Regions from separate parts of the Priestia sp. 179-F W1.4 NHS genome, predicted to be linked through region 4. Evidence: riboswitches for the same ligand, from Rfam matches in the RefSeq annotation. Region 4 holds a riboswitch; each other region holds the start of a gene.

Region 1 (4,289 bases), 130 kb from region 4:
ATAATCGAACAGCATCAAGGGCATATTTCATTTGCGAGTAAAGTAGGAGTAGGAACAAAAGTAGAAATTGCTCTTCCGTATATTAAAGAACCAGTGAACATTTCGTAGCGCTTGCTATTCGTTCGCTGGTTTTTATTTGGTTGAAATAAAAACGAATGTTTTTTTATTTTTTTATTTTAATGTTCGTGTATATTGTTGACTAAAGGGTTTGTTTTTGATATATTATCAAATGGCTAGAAAATAACCGAATGATAATAAAAAAGAAAATTCGGTCAATAACTTTTATCTTTTACCCAAAGAAAAAAGATGATGGGAGAATGTACAATGAACTCAAATTATGATGTTATTGTGGTAGGGGCAGGACCCGCTGGAATTTTTACTTGCTATGAGCTAACGTTAAAATTACCGGAAGCAACTATTTTATTAATCGATAAAGGACACGATATCTATCGACGTAATTGTCCGATTCTTCAGAAAAAAATTGAAAAATGTCCGCCTGCAGTTGGCAGAAAAGAGTTTGCTGGCTGTTTGCCTGCTTGTTCTATCACAAATGGTTTCGGTGGAGCCGGCGCATATTCAGATGGGAAGTTTAATATCACCAGTGAATTTGGAGGCTGGATGACGGATTATCTGTCTGAATCACAGGTGGTAGATTTAATTAAATACGTGGATGAAATTAATTTAAAACACGGAGCAACCGATACGATTACGGATCCGTTAACTGATAAAGTTCGTGAAATTGAAAAACGCGGATACGCAGCAGGATTAAAGCTATTGCGTGCCCAAGTGCGTCATTTAGGAACAGAGCAAAATTTAGAAATTTTAAAAAGCATTTATGAATACTTAAAAGAAAAAATTGATATGCAGTATAAAACGGAAGTAGCTGATTTAATAACAGACAAAGAAGATGGTCAGCATATCGTGCGCGGTATTGAATTGAAGAATGGTGATAGAATTACGGCTGATAAAGTCGTGGTTTCACCAGGTCGAGACGGCTCGAAGTGGATGAGCGACTTACTAAAAAAACGCCGTTTGAAAATGATTAACAATCAAGTAGACATCGGTGTTCGAGTAGAAACATCTAACGTTGTTATGGAAGAAATCAACAAGCACTTGTACGAAGGGAAATTTATTTACAATACGTCTGTAGGTACAAGAGTCAGAACGTTCTGCAGCAATCCTTCAGGGCATGTGGTAGTAGAGAATCATTCAGGGATTATGTTAGCAAATGGACACGCATACAAAGATCCGAAGCTTGGAAGTCAAAATACGAACTTTGCGCTGCTTGTTTCTCATAAATTTTCGGATCCATTTGATCAGCCGAACGAATATGCGCACGAAGTATCAAGATTAGCTAATATGCTGTCAAACGGAGGCTTAGTTGTTCAAAAGTATGGAGATATTTTAAAGGGGCGCCGTTCAACAGCGAATCGAATTAAAGAAGGCTTTTTAGAACCAACGTTAAAAGAAGCTGTCCCTGGTGATTTGGGTTTAGTGCTTCCATACAATACAATGAAAAGCTTAATTGAAATGACAGAAGCACTGGATCATGTAACGCCTGGGTTAGCATCCGAACATACGCTGTTTTACGGTGTGGAAGCGAAATTTTACTCCGCCCGCCCGAAGTTAAACGATAAGTTTGAAACTGAAATTTCCGGTTTATACGTGGGAGGAGACGGAGCTGGTATTACGCGAGGACTCGCGCAGGCAAGTGCGTGTGGTGTGTGGGTAGCTCGTGACATTGTTGAAAAATTAAAGAATCGTAAAGCAAGTTCTGAACCTGTTACTGTATAAAAAAGGGGCCGTCACGGCCTCTTTTTTTATGGGTTAAATAACGAGAGGGAATAAGTAAAAAGTAAAGAACTTGTACCGTTCCAACTCCGATAGTTTTATATGATAATTACCCGCTCCTTTTTTAAAAGATAGTAGGAAATCTATACTTCTATCTTGAGCAGAATTAAGTAGAATAAGGGGAATTGATAATGTCGATTTCTTCGCATCAATAAAGTCAGTGAAATTTTAGGGAGTGTATATCAAGCAGTACAGGGATAAAATCAACAGTTGGAAAGAGTTATTTTTTTGATAAGTAAAATATTTATGGAAGCAGTAAAGTACATAGATATCGGAATAATTATACATATTTATGAATGATATTAATGAGAAGAAAGTTCACTTTATAAACTATTTTTTGAATTGATTTTTTATTCATTAGATTGTAAGTCTTGTTAAATAGGTGTTTTTGGTTTATTGAAATATGATGTAAATATTTTAAAATACAACAATTCTCAACTTTTTACGATAAAATCATGCATTATTTTTGAATAAAAACTTGATAGAAACATATAAAATGAATTTTAATTAAAGTAACAATTATTATCATGCAAAAATATTAAAGAAAATTATTTGCTTAATCTCTTTTGTTTTATAAGAGAACGGAGGACCCATATTTGTGCGTAATGTACTTGGGGTGAATCTTGAATGAATCAAGTAGGATAACTCACATACCCGAATCCGACAGCTAACTCCGTAAGCATTCAGTGAGGGAATAACAGGTCTATGAAACCATGATATTCTCATGGTTTTTTGTATAGCTAAAAATATTCCTAAACTATTAATCTGAAAATTTTTAATATATTGTATATTTTGAGTGTTATCGCCCTCAATGCATGGTAAAATAAGTATGGTAGTTAGAATCATTCTAATATAATTTATTTACGGGAGGTAAATCTATGAAGCTATCGACAAAGATTATTATCGCGCTAATTGCTGGTGCTATTGTAGGAGTGTTAATCAATGCTTTTGCTCCAAGTGCTTTTGCTCCGCTGGACAAGTACTTGTTTACACCGCTTGGCCAAATTTTCTTAAGCTTAATTAAAATGCTTGTTGTACCAATTGTGTTTTTCTCTATCACGTTAGGTGTAGCAGGTTTAGGAGATCCTAAAAAATTAGGAAGAATCGGGGCAAAAACAGTTTCCTACTTCCTAGTGACAACAACCGTTGCAATTATTATCGGTTTAATTTTAGCGTATGCAATTAAACCGGGTACATTTGGATCTTTTGATACACAAAACGCTTCTTTTGAAGCTGAAAAAGCACCACCGGTTGGAGAGACATTCTTAAATATGATTCCAGTCAATCCAATTCAAGCGATGGCTGAAGGGAATATGCTTCAACTTATTGTTTTCTCTATCTTTATCGGTTTTGGTATCACGATGCTTGGAAGTAAAACAAAAGGACTTTACAATTTACTTGAGCAAGGAAATGAATTGATGATGTACCTTGTGAATCTAGTGATGAAGTTTGCTCCGTACGGAACATTTGGGCTTCTTGCAACCGCGGTTGGAAGTCAAGGCTGGCAGGCAATTAAAGCGATGGGGCTATACATGATTGTAGTCGTGCTCGCGCTGTTCATCCATTCAATCGTAACATATGGGGGATCAGTCGCTCTTATGGCCAAACGTAACCCTATTGAATTTTTTAAGGGTTTTGCTCCTGCGATGACAGTTGGATTCAGTACATCAAGCAGTAATGCAACGCTTCCGATTTCAATGAATGTGGCGCAAAAAAATCTTCGTGTCCCCGAGTCTATCAGCAGTTTTGTTCAGCCATTAGGTGCAACTATTAACATGGATGGAACGGCAATTATGCAAGGTGTAGCGACTATTTTTATTGCGCAAGTATACGGGGTTGACCTGTCGCTGGGTGCTCTTGTGACGGTTGTATTGACAGCGGTGCTTGCTAGTATTGGTACAGCAGGTGTGCCTGGAGTTGGTCTCATTATGCTAGCAATGGTATTGAGTTCGGTTGGTCTGCCTGTAGCAGGTATCGGATTGATTATTGGAATTGATCGCTTGCTTGACATGCTTCGTACATCTGTAAATATTACGGGAGACGCTGCGTGTGCCGTTATTGTGGCTGAGTCAGAAGCAAAGCGTATCGATAAATCTGTAACGCAATCAGCTTAATATGTGTAAAAGCTCTAGCTATATGCTAGGGCTTTTTTTATTGGCAAGAAACTCTTCTTTTCAGCATACAGTTTAATAAGAGTGTGTGTTTGAAAGGAGAGTGCGGAAATGAATAAAACCCATGTGATAAAGCCGCTGCTCGACGACGACTACCCAGTTATTTCATATGGAAAAGGAATTTATTTGTACGACCAAGATGGAAAAAAGTACATAGATGCTTCGTCAGGGGCAGTTACAGCAAGTATCGGACACGGCGTAAAAGAAATTATTGATGCGATGACGGATCAGGCACAGAAAGTTGCGTTTGTATATCGGTCGCAGTTT
Region 2 (4,289 bases), 190 kb from region 4:
GTTCCGTACACAAGTTCACCCTTGGGAACGTGACCAATACATGAGCCAATATTAATTTTTAAAAGTCGGAGAGATCGTTTGTACGTTCTCTCCGACTTTTTTGTTTTTCACAATGAATAAATAATATTCTGCATACGTAAATTGAATAATATAGCTTGTTTATAAAAAAGCTGCCTGTCGTATAATTTACAGGGAGCTTTTTTATTGTTTTGTTACATACAAGAAAGAATTTGTTTACATGAATCAAAAAGGATAAGCTTTTTGTCTCATTGAATCTATATGTAAAAGTAGTGTATAACAGATAGTGAGATTGTTTATGTGTTCACTCTGCACTGTATTTCAGTATAACTTCAGAGAGTTTTCAGCCAATCATAGTATCGTTAGAAAATACTGTTGGAGAGGAATGTAATAAAAATGAAAGAAGGAAATTTCTTTAAAGGTTTAGTGATAGGGATATTGATAAGCATTCCAATTTGGATTATTCTCATTGTTGTAGGCGTTCTGCTTTTTAAATAGGTCCTAACGTTATAAATAATAGACCCTCCTGATCTATACTTTAATCAACCAGAATAGAATTTGGACCAAAAGTATGTTAGGGGGAGGGAACCGCACGATGAATTGTGTGGATTTTTTTATTGGTAGGATGAACGTAGATTTCATCTATTTAGTTGCTTCTAGCAGTTGATTGGAGGGACTCATGCGGGAAAAGCGGAATAGGTGAGACTCCGCAGTAGCGCACGCGACGAGGAGGCTCACCAGCCTCCCGCGGAAAGCGAAGCCTTGCACGGAATTCACCAGCGATGTAACGAGCCATCCATACTAGCGCATTTATCCCATTTGTTCGTTTTTAGGTTGAAGTGATTTCGTTATGTCTCAATCTCCTTTTTTAGTAATTTTTCACTAAGTAGGCTAGTATACGTAGCACTTTTTTCCCTCATGCATATGTTAGCAATAAGGAGGGACAAGTAATATGAAAAAAATCTATCTTGATGCAGGGCATGGTGGGGCAGATGCAGGAGCAGTTGGAGCGAATGGACTGTATGAAAAAAACTTAGTGTTAAAAATTCAACAATATTTAATAAGCTATTTAAATAGCACTTACAGTGACTTTACGATTAAAACCACCCGTACCACAGATACTTTTTTATCGTTATCTCAGCGCGCTTCTCAAGCTAATTCGTGGGGAGCAGATGCATTTATGTCTATTCACGTAAATGCCGGTGGAGGAACAGGATACGAAGATTATGTTTATAGAAGCGCTAGCAATGCTAGTAAAACGTTTCAATCGATTGTGCACGGGCAAGTACAGCCAACGCTGCTGTCGTATAATCATCCGAATCGTGGACGAAAATCGGCCAATTATGCGGTGCTTCGCTTAACAAATATGCCTGCAGTACTAACTGAAATAGCTTTTATTGATAGGAGCGCCGATGCAGCACTTCTTCAAAATGAAGCTTTTTTAAAAAGCATGGGTGAATCGTATGCAAAAGGAATTGCCGTATATTTAAATTTACCTCGTCGTGCAGTTCCAAACCCAAATCCAACACCAACACCAAATCCATCACCTTCTGAACCAGGTGAAAAAACGTATACAATTAAGCAAGGAGATACGCTGTACAGTATTGCACAGAAGTACGGCATAACAGTACAAGCGCTTCAAGAAGCAAATACAGGGCTTTCTGATCCTTTAACACTACAGGTTGGAAAAACAATTGTTATTCCTTCAGGAACTTCACCAACACCTACTCCAACACCACCTTCTGAACAATATCCACTTCCCAATGGAATTTTAAAACAAGGCGATTCTGGAGAAGCAGTGAAACAGATTCAAAGAGCATTAAACGCGGTTAATTTTAAAGTAGGGTCAGTAGACGGAATATATGGAGTACAAACGAAAGATGCAGTCAGACGTTTTCAGCTTGTGTATTTTCCTTATGATGTAGATGGCATTTATGGTCCTCAAACGAAAAACAAGCTAGCAGCCGTTTTAAAAGCAAAAAGTTAAAGAAAGCAGGTCTTCTGTAAGCAGGCAGAAGGCCTTTTGTTTTCCCCTTAAAAGCGCCTTAAGCACTATTTTACCGTTTACGTAAAATAATGCTTTACAAACCATTTGTACGGGAGTATATTATCTAAGAACAAAGGATAGTTATGAAAGAAACATGTTATCGATCATACTCTTTAACCGAAAATTATATTGACCTGTTATCGCTTAATTCGTCAGAAGTGGGGGACCCAAATTTGTGCATTGTCACTTGGGGTGAATCCTTTTTTTAAAAGGTAGGGCTACTCTCATAGCCCGAATCCGACAGCTAACCCCATAAGCGTTTTGGAGAGGAGGTTTAAGCTGTGTAAAAACGCTGAGAACCCTTAGTGTTTTTTTGTGCGCTTTTTTAACATAAAAAGGTATTTTTTAGGGATAATATCACTTATTCATGAACTTGTAACGGAGCTTAGCAACGAACAGTGAATACTAGCTAAGCAATCATCGGAGGGAAATTACGTGAACTATTCAGTTCTCAAGAGATTATTGATTGGAAAGCCGCTCAAAACAAAAGAGTTAGGCGATCAAAAGCTTAGTAAGCTTAAAGCGCTGGCTATTTTATCATCAGATGCCTTATCTTCAGTGGCTTATGGAACAGAACAGATTTTGATTGTCCTTGCAACAGTGGGTGTGCTTGCCTATTGGTATTCGATTCCAATTGCGATTGGGGTATTGGTGCTGCTGACGGCTTTAATTCTTTCATATCGTCAAATTATTTATGCGTATCCGCAAGGCGGAGGAGCTTATATTGTTTCGAAAACCAATTTAGGAGAAAATCCTGGACTTATCGCTGGGGGATCACTGTTAGTAGATTATATTTTAACAGTTGCCGTGAGTGTTTCAGCAGGAACCGATGCTTTAACTTCGGCTTTTCCAACGCTGCATCACTATAACGTAGTAATTGCGTGTTTGCTGGTGATTTTTATTACGGTTTTAAATTTACGAGGTGTAACAGAATCCGCTTCTGTCTTAGCTTATCCGGTTTATTTATTTGTGATTGCTCTTATTTTGCTAATAGCGGTGGGCTTCTTCAAAATAGTGACAGGTCAAGTTTCACCTGAGCTTCATACATCTCTCGGTACCGTAGTGCCAGGTATTAGTTTGTTTTTATTATTAAAAGCTTTTTCATCAGGCTGTTCGGCATTGACTGGTGTCGAAGCTATTTCGAATGCAGTGCCTAACTTTAAAGATCCAGGTGCAAAAAATGCTGTTCATACATTAATGCTGATGGGCGGTATTTTAGCCGTTTTATTTTCTGGCATCACGTTTTTAGCTTATTGGCTTGGCATTTCTCCAAAAGCAGATGAAACGGTTGTATCACAAATTGCATCGAGTGTATTTGGACGAAATGGATTTTATTATTTTATTCAAGGTACCACAGCTCTGATTTTAGTACTAGCGGCGAATACAGGTTTTTCAGCTTTCCCTTTGCTTGCCGTAAACTTATCGTCTGATAAATACATGCCAAGAATGTTTCAAATTCGCGGCGATCGACTAGGCTATTCAAATGGAATTGTGACTCTGGGAATTGCTTCTATTGTCTTACTTGTCGCTTTTAAAGGAGCGACGGAACAATTAATTCCTCTTTATGCAGTTGGAGTGTTTATTCCATTTACGCTTTCTCAAACAGGCATGATTGTCAAATGGCTTAGAGAAAAGCCGGCCGGCTGGCAAGGAAAGCTAACCATTAACTTAATTGGTGCCCTCATTACCTTAACGGTGCTAATCATTTTGTTTACAACGAAGTTTTCACAAGTATGGTCCGTGCTTGTTTTCTTACCGGTTATCGTTTATATTTTTCATCGCATTCATACGCATTATGAAGCGGTAGGAGAGCAGCTTCGTATTAAGCAAGGAGAAAAGATTGGAAAGCTTGAAGGAAGTGTGGTCATTGTTCCTGTAGCAGGAATGACAAAGGTAGTGGAAAATTCATTGAACTATGCAAGAACGATTGGTGATACCGTTATTGCGGTGCACGTTGCTTTTGACCGAGAAAGCGAAAAGAGAATGGAAGAGAAGTGGGAAAAGTGGCAGCCTGATATTCGTATTGTTACGTTTCACTCTCAATACCGCAGTCTTGTGCGTCCGCTGTTTCGATTCATCGATATGGCTGAAGAAAAAGCCCGGGAAAATAATATGGCTATTACGGTTGTTATTCCGCAGTTCATCACGAAAAAAAGCTGGCAAAACATCCTTCATAATCAGTCCAGTCTGCTGTTAAAAGCACATTTGCTTTACCGTAAAAACG
Region 3 (4,289 bases), 670 kb from region 4:
AAAAGAAGAACGACAGTGAGGGCAAGTCGAGTTACAGGTTAAGTATTCATTAATTGAGAGCTCATGCTTACATACTCCGCAAAGAATAGCTTTTTCATTAAACATAAATGTTGGCCATCTTTTAATGTCGTGATCCGCATGTGCGTTATGACATTGATAGCATGGATAATATGTATGACAGCAATAAAATTTTATTGCAATAATATCTTTATCCGTATGATAGTGCGTACAGCGCGTTTCGGAATCCACTGTGTCACCTTTTACTGCAGGTACAGATTTGTTCATTATCATCACTCCTTATGAAAAGTATAGCATGCTTTTATACGCCTTATCATACATATGTAAAAAGAAAAATGCTATAATAAAACCATCGTTTTACATGTCAGATTGCATGCTAAAAAGATCAGATAAAAATTGATGTCAAAACAGATCGATTAAGTGAAGTAAAGAGAGGAAGAAAAAATGAGTAAGCAAGTTATCGTTTTTACCGGAGGCGGAACAGCTGGACACGTAACACCAAACATTGCCATCATGAAAGAATTAGACAGTGAAAAATGGGATATCCATTATGTCGGTTCTCACAATGGTATTGAGAAAGAATTAATTACAAAATTAAACGTTCCATATCATGCGATTTCAAGCGGGAAGCTGCGTCGATACGTAGATATGGAAAATGTAAAAGATGTATTTCGAGTAGCAAAAGGGGTTGGCGATGCGCGTCGCGTGCTGAAAAAACTAAAGCCTTCTCTTGTTTTTTCAAAAGGCGGTTTCGTCACAGTTCCTGTGGTAATGGCTGCTAAATCTTTAAACATTCCCGTGTTCATTCATGAAAGTGATTTAACACCGGGACTGGCAAATAAAATTGCGCAGAAATTTGCCACTAAAATTTTTACTTCTTTTGATGAAGCCGCAAACTACTTTCCAAAAGAAAAAGTGCAGGTTGTTGGTTCACCTATTCGAAAAGAGCTATTTAGCGGAAGCGCAGCGAACGGGGAAAGCTGGCTACGCTTTTATGATAAGCGCCCCATTTTAACAATTATGGGCGGAAGTTTAGGAGCACGCCGTATTAATGAAATCGTTCGAGAGTCTTTGCCTGAACTGCAAAAGAAATTCCAAATTGTACACCTTTGCGGAAAAGGCAATATTGATACAAGCCTTGAAAAAGAGTCGGGATACCGTCAGTTAGAATACGTAAACGAACAGCTTCCAGATGTTCTAGCGGCAACTGATTATGTGATTACACGCGGCGGATCCAATGCCATTTTTGAGTTTTTAGCTCTTCATAAACCGATGATGATTATTCCTTTATCAAAAGCACAGAGTCGCGGAGATCAAATTTTAAATGCACAATCCTTTAAGAAAAAAGGCTACTGTATGGTTGTAGAAGAAGAGCAGTTAACAAAAGAACTGTTTTTGCGTGAAGTAAATGAGCTTCAGCAGCAGGCAAGTACAATGAAGCGTACAATGCGTGAAGCAACAAAAACGGATGCCATTTCAATTCTTGTAAATGAAATTGAGAAAATGAGCTAAAAAAGAGACTGAAACAGACGTATGTTAGCCGAAGTGAAAAACGAACCATTGATCAAGGTATTTGATTAGTGGTTCGTTTTTTTTTTGAATCTATTATTTTAAAATAATGAATAAACATAGAAAAATAAAGCTTTTAAAATTTCAAAAAATGTTGTTGACAGTAAATTTTAACAGGAGTAAGATTACTCTCATGAAACGTTCCACTGTGAAACGCTGAGTCTTTTCTGAAAGAGAAGGAAAGAGCGGAGGACCCAATTATCAGGGGTGAATCTCTTAATTGAGTAGGGTTACTTTCTTGACCCGAACCCGTCAGCTAACTTCGTAAGCGTTAAGAGAGAGGATGGTGTAATCGTGGTCGTTTTCTATAACAGCGGATAGTACGCTCCTTTCAAAATATAGGTGAAAGGAGCGTCAGGATGCATTTATCTAAGCAAATGATTCAAATGATTGAATATCGGGCCATGTGCGATCAGCAATCTTTTGATCTAGCAAACCGCTATTTGTCTACGTTAGCTAATCAAAGTTTTAAACGCAGCAGTAAAAGTCAGCATTAAGTCTAAAAATTAAATAACAAATATACGCTTAATCAATTATGAGCGGGGGACCCAATATTTTGTACGTATGTACTAGGGGTGAATCTCTTAACTGAGTAGGGTTACTTCCATAACCCGAATCCGACAGCTAACTCCGTAAGCGTTTTGGGAGTAAAAAATTCGTGTGAATCACGGCTTATTTGTCGTGCATTAAACCGCGGAAGAGAACTCTCTTCTGCGGTTTTTTAGTGGGAAAAATCAGCATCACGTCTCACGGTTAGCTTTTTTGGACGTGATGCTTTATGAAAAGAAACCGTCACTAAACTTAGAAGCTATCATTTTTGTCAGGAAACAGTTAGGAGGGAGCAACTTGGATATGATCATGCTTGGAACGCTTGTCATATTAACAGCTGCTATGTACGGAATTATTTGCTGGTCGTCTCATGTAGTAGACGAAAGAGAGGAGAAGTGAACATGTCGTTCATTTTGTTAGGTATTTCAGTTCTCGTTTTAATTTATTTAGTATATGTACTGTTAAATCCAGAACAATTTTAATAAGCGGAGGAATAAAACGTGGGGATTTTTCTACTATCAGTTGCGCTGCTGCTTGTTTTTGTAGCGCTTATTGCAAAGCCCGTAGGTATTTATATAGCGAATGTGTTTTCAAACGACAAAAACACTAGCTTGGTAGGAAAGATAGAAACAGTTATGTTTAAAGCAGCAGGAATTAAAGGGCATAATCAGACGTGGAAGCAATATGCATTGGCTCTTGTGTTAACAAATACGTTTATGATTTTTGTAGTGTATCTTATCTTCCGGTTTCAAGAGGTACTGCCGCTTAACCCAAGCCACATTAAAGGAATGGATCCGGCTCTTGCTTTTAACACGGCCATTAGTTTTATGACAAATACGAACTTGCAGCACTACAGCGGCGAATCAGGTTTGTCCTATTTCTCGCAGATGGCAGCCGTTGTATTTATGATGTTTGCAGCACCAGCAACGGCACTTGCAGTAGCAATCGCTTTTATTCGCGGGCTAGCAGGGAAGGAAATGGGAAACTTTTTTGTTGACTTTGTAAAATCAATTACGCGTATTTTACTTCCTATCGCTTTTATAACAGGCATTTTATTTGCGTTTTTAGGTGTCCCTCAAACGTTAAGCGGGACTGTGACTGCCCATACATTAGAAGGAGCAACGCAGCAAATAGCAAGGGGACCAGTTGCTTCTTTTCTTTCAATCAAAGAGCTAGGCAACAACGGAGGGGGATTTTTTGGTGTCAATTCAGCTCATCCATTTGAAAATCCTAATGCGTGGAGCAATGTATTACAAATCGTCCTTATGCTGTTATTGCCAACAGCCCTTCCTTTTACGTACGGAAAAATGATCGGACAGCGTAAACAAGGCCGCATCTTGTTTGTAGCGATGAGTATGCTGTTTATCGTTATTTTAAGCACAGCGTTTGTAACAGAGTGGGGAGGCAATCCAAGACTTGGTGCTTTTCATCTAAATGAAGCGAGCGGTTATATGGAAGGGAAAGAAGTCCGTTTTGGTGTCGGCATGTCGACGCTTTACGCCATCGTGACGACAGCAAGTGAAACAGGTGCAGTCAACACCATGCACGATACCCTGACGCCTCTTACCGGGTTATTAACGCTTGGAAATATGATGTTAAATACCGTATTTGGCGGTGTCGGAGCAGGATTTATGAATGTTATGATGTACGTCATCATTGCTGTATTTTTATCAGGTTTAATGGTTGGAAGAACACCAGAATACGTAGGTAAAAAAATTGAAGGAAAAGAAATGAAACTCATTGCCGTGACGCTTATTTTGCAACCGCTGCTAATTTTAGGAGGAACAGCTGTAGCACTTACCACTCATTTAGGAATAGAAGGTATATCAAACCCTGGCTTTCACGGCTTAAGTCAGGCATTGTATGAATTTACGTCGTCAGCAGCAAACAATGGATCCGGCTTTGAAGGACTCGGTGATGCAACGCCGTTTTGGAACATTTCAACGGGAATTGTTATGTATATTGGACGCTACTTCGGACTAATTACGATGCTGGCGGTATCGAGCTCACTAGCATCCAAGCAGCTTGTTCCCGAAACACCTGGGACATTTAAAACAGATACGTCTTTATTTAGCGGCATTTTAATTGGAACTACCGTTATTGTAGGAGCACTTACGTTTTTCCCAGTGCTTGTGCTTGGGCCGGTTGCTGAG
Region 4 (4,289 bases):
AAGAAGATCCGAACGATGAATCGTTCGGATCTTTTCGTTAGTACGGTGAACGTATGTTTCAATCACTTTTCATCTTTTAAATGACTCAATAATGCAGAAGACATCTCCACGTGAGAAAGGGCGATGTGTGAAATCGTTTTGGCATAAGGTGTAATTTCGTTAATAAATTGCTCGAGTACGTGCAGGTGAGGAAGCTGAAGCTTTGTAATGAAGCAAGCCTGTCCGGCGATGCGTTCACAGAATAAAGCATAGGGATACTGAGAAATAAATCTTTTAAAACGCTCGTGCTCTCCGTTTTTCATGGTTACTTCAATAAAACACGAGACGGGCAACTGCAGCTTTTCATAATCAATATCGATTGTATATCCTTTTATAATACCAAAGCTCTCTAGCTGTCTTACTCGCTCTGCCACTGAAGGAGGAGACAGGCTAATTTGTTTTCCTAGCTCTCTTAAGGAAAGACGGCTGTTTTGCTGCAGTGCCTGCAAAATCGATAAATCAATTTCATCAATTTTCAATTGAAAACCTTCTTTCATATTAATGTTTCATTTGATTAGTAATAGCAGATAATATGTTTTATTTGTTATCTGAAATCTCCATTTTTTTTACTATAATAATTAAAAAGGAGTGAGTGAAAAATGGCAAGAGTTTTGTTAACAAACGAAGAGGGAACAAATTTTGAAAAAGCACTGAATTTAATTCCAGATGTAAAAAGGTTGTATGATGAGCTATACGACAAGCTTTGGAACAGTGATATAGTAAAAAGAGAGACTAAGGAAAAAATCAGGCTTTATCTAGCAGGTGTTAACGGCTGTGAGACGTGTATGAGCATGTCATATGTAGGCGATAAGACGCTTAATCAAAAAGTGTTAAGAGAAAAAGAGCTGGAAGAAAAAGATCGACTGCTGTTTCGATTTATAGATGTATACCGAGTGCGTCCAAGGGATTTGACGGATGCTGATATGGATCAATTAAAGAAATTTTACAGTGATACGCAGCTATTAGAGCTTTTGGCTGTTATTAATTTGTTTGATCAATTTCACAAACTGATTGTCAGTTTAGATTTATATGATTTTTGCAGTTTGCAGCGCAAGTGATGTCTTCCCTAAAAATATCTTGACAGACAAAATCCACAGGAGTAAGATAGCTTTCGTGAAGTGAAACGTATCATGAATCGAGTCGATTATTCTAAAAAATAGATCATAGACATTTGAATAAAAATCGCTTAATCCATTACGGAGCGGAGGACCCATTATTTACGCACATATTGTGCTCCGGGGTGAATCCTTAAAAAGGTAGGGTTACTCTTAAAACCCGAACCCGACAGCTAACTTCGCAAGCGTTTTGAGGGGGAAGAGTGTGAAAAAACACAGGAGCCTTCCTGTGTTTTTTTGCGCTTTTTTTAAGAAAAACATGTAATTTTTTAGAAAAAGTATAAGCTAAGAGAACACACAGCAGTTGAAGAAAGGAATAAATACATTATGAAAAAACAGTTTGCTGTATTGGGATTAGGTCGTTTTGGAGGCAGTTTGGTTGAAGAGTTTGCTAATTTGGATGTGGATGTGCTCGCTATTGACCGCAATCAGGAGGTAGTAAAGAAATATAGCAACTCAGCTACATATGTCGTGCAAGCGAACGCAATTGATGAAGCTAGCTTAAAAGGGCTAGGCATTCGTAACGTTGATCATGCTCTTATTTCGTTTGGAGACGATATTGAAGCAAGCGTGCTTGCAACGATGCTTTTAAAAGATATGGGCGTTAAGCAAGTATGGGTAAAAGCGGTGAATATGTATCATCAAAAAGTGCTGGAGAAAATAGGAGCGGACAAAGTCATTCATCCTGAGCGCGATATTGCGAAGCGGATTGCTCATCACGTGGTGTCAGAAAAGATCATTGATTACATTGAACTGTCAAAGGATTATAGTATTGTCGAAATTGTCGCTTCTAAAAAGCTTCATAATAAAACGCTGTTTGATTTGAACATTCGTGCCAAGTACGGCTGCAATATTATCGGCTTTCAGCGAAAAGACGGGGAAATGGTGATTTCGCCTACCGCGCATGAAATAATTGAACAAGGAGATATGCTGATTGTTATCGGACATAATCGCGATTTGAACCGTTTTGAAGAAGAAGGAGTTTAACTCATGAAAAAACAAATCATTAAACTCACTCCTCCGCAGCTGCTTGTCTCCATTTTTGGCGGAGGAATTATTATTGGTGCTCTTCTATTGATGATGCCTTTTTCTACTACTGAGCCAATCCGGTGGGTAGACGCCCTTTTTACATCTACTTCCGCTATGACAGTGACCGGCTTAGCCGTCGTAGATACAGGTACGCGTTTTACCGTCATCGGTCAAACGATTATTATGCTGTTAATTCAAATAGGCGGTCTCGGCATTATGTCATTTGCCGTGCTGATTTTTATGATGCTAGGTAAAAAAATTGGATTTAAAGAGCGTATGCTCGTTCAGCAGGCATTAAATCAGACGAGCGTCGGTGGAGTTGTGCTGCTAGTTAAAAGGTTGTTCATCTTTTCATTTTTAATTGAGTTTGTTGCACTGCTCTTTTTAGCGATACGCTGGGTTCCGGAATTCGGATGGTCTAAGGGGCTGTTCTTTAGCTTGTTTCATTCGATTTCGGCTTTTAATAACGCAGGGTTCGGACTACTGTCTGATAACTTAGTTCAGTATGTAGGAGATCCTATTATTAACATCACGATTTCTTTTCTCTTTATTATTGGTGGGTTAGGGTTTACCGTCCTTGCTGATATGTGGGTGAAAAAATCGTATAAAAAACTAACGCTGCATTCAAAAATTATGATTATCAGCACGTTCGCCATTAACGTGATTGCCATGCTTTTTATTTTTTTCTTAGAGTACGGCAATTCGCATACGCTCGGAAATTTATCATTAGGAGACAAAGTATGGGCTTCTTATTTTCAAGCGGTAACAACAAGAACCGCTGGCTTTAATACAATTGATTTAGCTCATTTGCATGACGCAACGGTGTTTTTAATGGTTTTATTGATGTTCATTGGTGCAGGGAGTGCGTCAACAGGAGGGGGTATCAAACTCACGACGTTTGTGGTGATTGTCTTTTCTGTATGGGCATTTTTACGAAGCAGGGAAGATATTGTGCTGCTAAAGAGACGACTTCTTCCTCTTCATGTGTTTAAGGCACTAGCCATTACGATGATTTCAATTATGTTTGTGTTTGGGGCCATCTTCCTATTAAATATTTCGGAAAACCTGCCGTTTGTAAAAATTATGTTTGAAGTTGTTTCTGCGTTTGGAACAGTAGGTTTATCGATGGGAGCGACTCCTGCACTTTCGTACTTTGGACGCGTGATTATTATCTTTATCATGTTTTTAGGAAAAGTGGGGCCATTAACGCTTGCGTTTTCATTATCTAAGCAAAAGCGTGAAGCCGTTCGCTATCCAAACGAAGATATAATGCTAGGATAGAAAAATCGCCTTCGATGAGGCGATTTTTTTATATTATTTATACGTTCAAGACATATAAGAGGTTACGCACAAAACAGTTGCGATGAATAAAAAGAAGGCAAAAACAAGAACAATGGGCAATTTGGAATGTCGGCGCATTAAAGCCCCTCCTTTTTTATAGTAAAAAAATCTCCTACTATATATAACGAAAGAAACAAAAATATGATTCACTTTTTTTGGCGAAATTTGAAGGTTTTTCTCATTGGAAAAATCCGCACCCCTGTCCTAAACATTTTGCCAAGCTGTTGCATACACTAAAAGCAGATAACAGGAAGTGAGGGATGGTACGTGGGAAAACAAAATTTTGCGTTAATCGTTGTGTTATTTGTTTTACTTGTTATTGTAGGTGCGTCTGGCTTTCGCTTTTAAACGTTAACTTTATTTGCGCATAGCCCCCGTCAAAAAGGGCATACTAGGCGGAAGTAAAAACCAAAAATTTCTTCAATATTGCCGAACAATGAGTTCCTCTACTCATTCATCTAATCGGTATGTAGCCATGCGAAAGCATGGTTTTTTTTGAAATAGGAGAGGATGAATGATGTTCATCCTCTCTAGAAATTAGTAGTAGCAAGAACACCCTACGATTACTAATAGGATAAATAAAACAACGATAAATGAAAAACCAAAACCGCCTTTTGCGCCCATATGTGTAACCTCCTTTAATAAAAGTCTCTATATCCTATGTACTAATTGGGTTAAGTGATTGAGAAATTTGCCTATTTTTTAATGGTAACGTTTTTTGTGAAGAATGGAGAACACTTACTTTTTTCATTTACGCAGAAATCC

Evidence for each region. Region 4 has a riboswitch for cyclic di-AMP ahead of ACH0CI_RS05020 (potassium channel family protein). Riboswitches for the same ligand answer to the same signal wherever they lie in the genome.
Region 1: linked by a shared signal. The riboswitch ahead of ACH0CI_RS04320 (dicarboxylate/amino acid:cation symporter) and the one ahead of ACH0CI_RS05020 (potassium channel family protein) in region 4 are both predicted to bind cyclic di-AMP.
Region 2: linked by a shared signal. The riboswitch ahead of ACH0CI_RS04035 (APC family permease) and the one ahead of ACH0CI_RS05020 (potassium channel family protein) in region 4 are both predicted to bind cyclic di-AMP.
Region 3: linked by a shared signal. The riboswitch ahead of kdpF (K(+)-transporting ATPase subunit F) and the one ahead of ACH0CI_RS05020 (potassium channel family protein) in region 4 are both predicted to bind cyclic di-AMP.

The regions. Positions count from the first base shown of each region.
Region 1 is NZ_JBIQFF010000001.1:849,238-853,526, forward strand. It holds gene ACH0CI_RS04310 (ATP-binding protein) at 1-108, shown strand, start outside; gene ACH0CI_RS04315 (NAD(P)/FAD-dependent oxidoreductase) at 325-1,794, shown strand; cyclic di-AMP (ydaO/yuaA leader) riboswitch at 2,395-2,549, shown strand; gene ACH0CI_RS04320 (dicarboxylate/amino acid:cation symporter) at 2,730-3,965, shown strand; gene ACH0CI_RS04325 (aspartate aminotransferase family protein) at 4,074-4,289, shown strand, end outside.
Region 2 is NZ_JBIQFF010000001.1:793,106-797,394, forward strand. It holds gene glnA (type I glutamate--ammonia ligase) at 1-55, shown strand, start outside; gene ACH0CI_RS04025 (hypothetical protein) at 665-814, opposite strand; gene ACH0CI_RS04030 (N-acetylmuramoyl-L-alanine amidase) at 971-2,005, shown strand; cyclic di-AMP (ydaO/yuaA leader) riboswitch at 2,197-2,339, shown strand; gene ACH0CI_RS04035 (APC family permease) at 2,501-4,289, shown strand, end outside.
Region 3 is NZ_JBIQFF010000001.1:1,650,195-1,654,483, forward strand. It holds gene ACH0CI_RS09020 (CHY zinc finger protein) at 1-285, opposite strand, end outside; gene ACH0CI_RS09025 (undecaprenyldiphospho-muramoylpentapeptide beta-N-acetylglucosaminyltransferase) at 463-1,530, shown strand; cyclic di-AMP (ydaO/yuaA leader) riboswitch at 1,732-1,874, shown strand; gene ACH0CI_RS09030 (hypothetical protein) at 1,947-2,084, shown strand; cyclic di-AMP (ydaO/yuaA leader) riboswitch at 2,100-2,240, shown strand; gene kdpF (K(+)-transporting ATPase subunit F) at 2,538-2,618, shown strand; gene kdpA (potassium-transporting ATPase subunit KdpA) at 2,643-4,289, shown strand, end outside.
Region 4 is NZ_JBIQFF010000001.1:981,239-985,527, forward strand. It holds gene ACH0CI_RS05010 (Lrp/AsnC family transcriptional regulator) at 63-518, opposite strand; gene ACH0CI_RS05015 (carboxymuconolactone decarboxylase family protein) at 639-1,097, shown strand; cyclic di-AMP (ydaO/yuaA leader) riboswitch at 1,213-1,357, shown strand; gene ACH0CI_RS05020 (potassium channel family protein) at 1,482-2,141, shown strand; gene ACH0CI_RS05025 (TrkH family potassium uptake protein) at 2,145-3,464, shown strand; gene ACH0CI_RS05030 (YjcZ family sporulation protein) at 3,792-3,872, shown strand; gene ACH0CI_RS05035 (YjcZ family sporulation protein) at 4,062-4,148, opposite strand.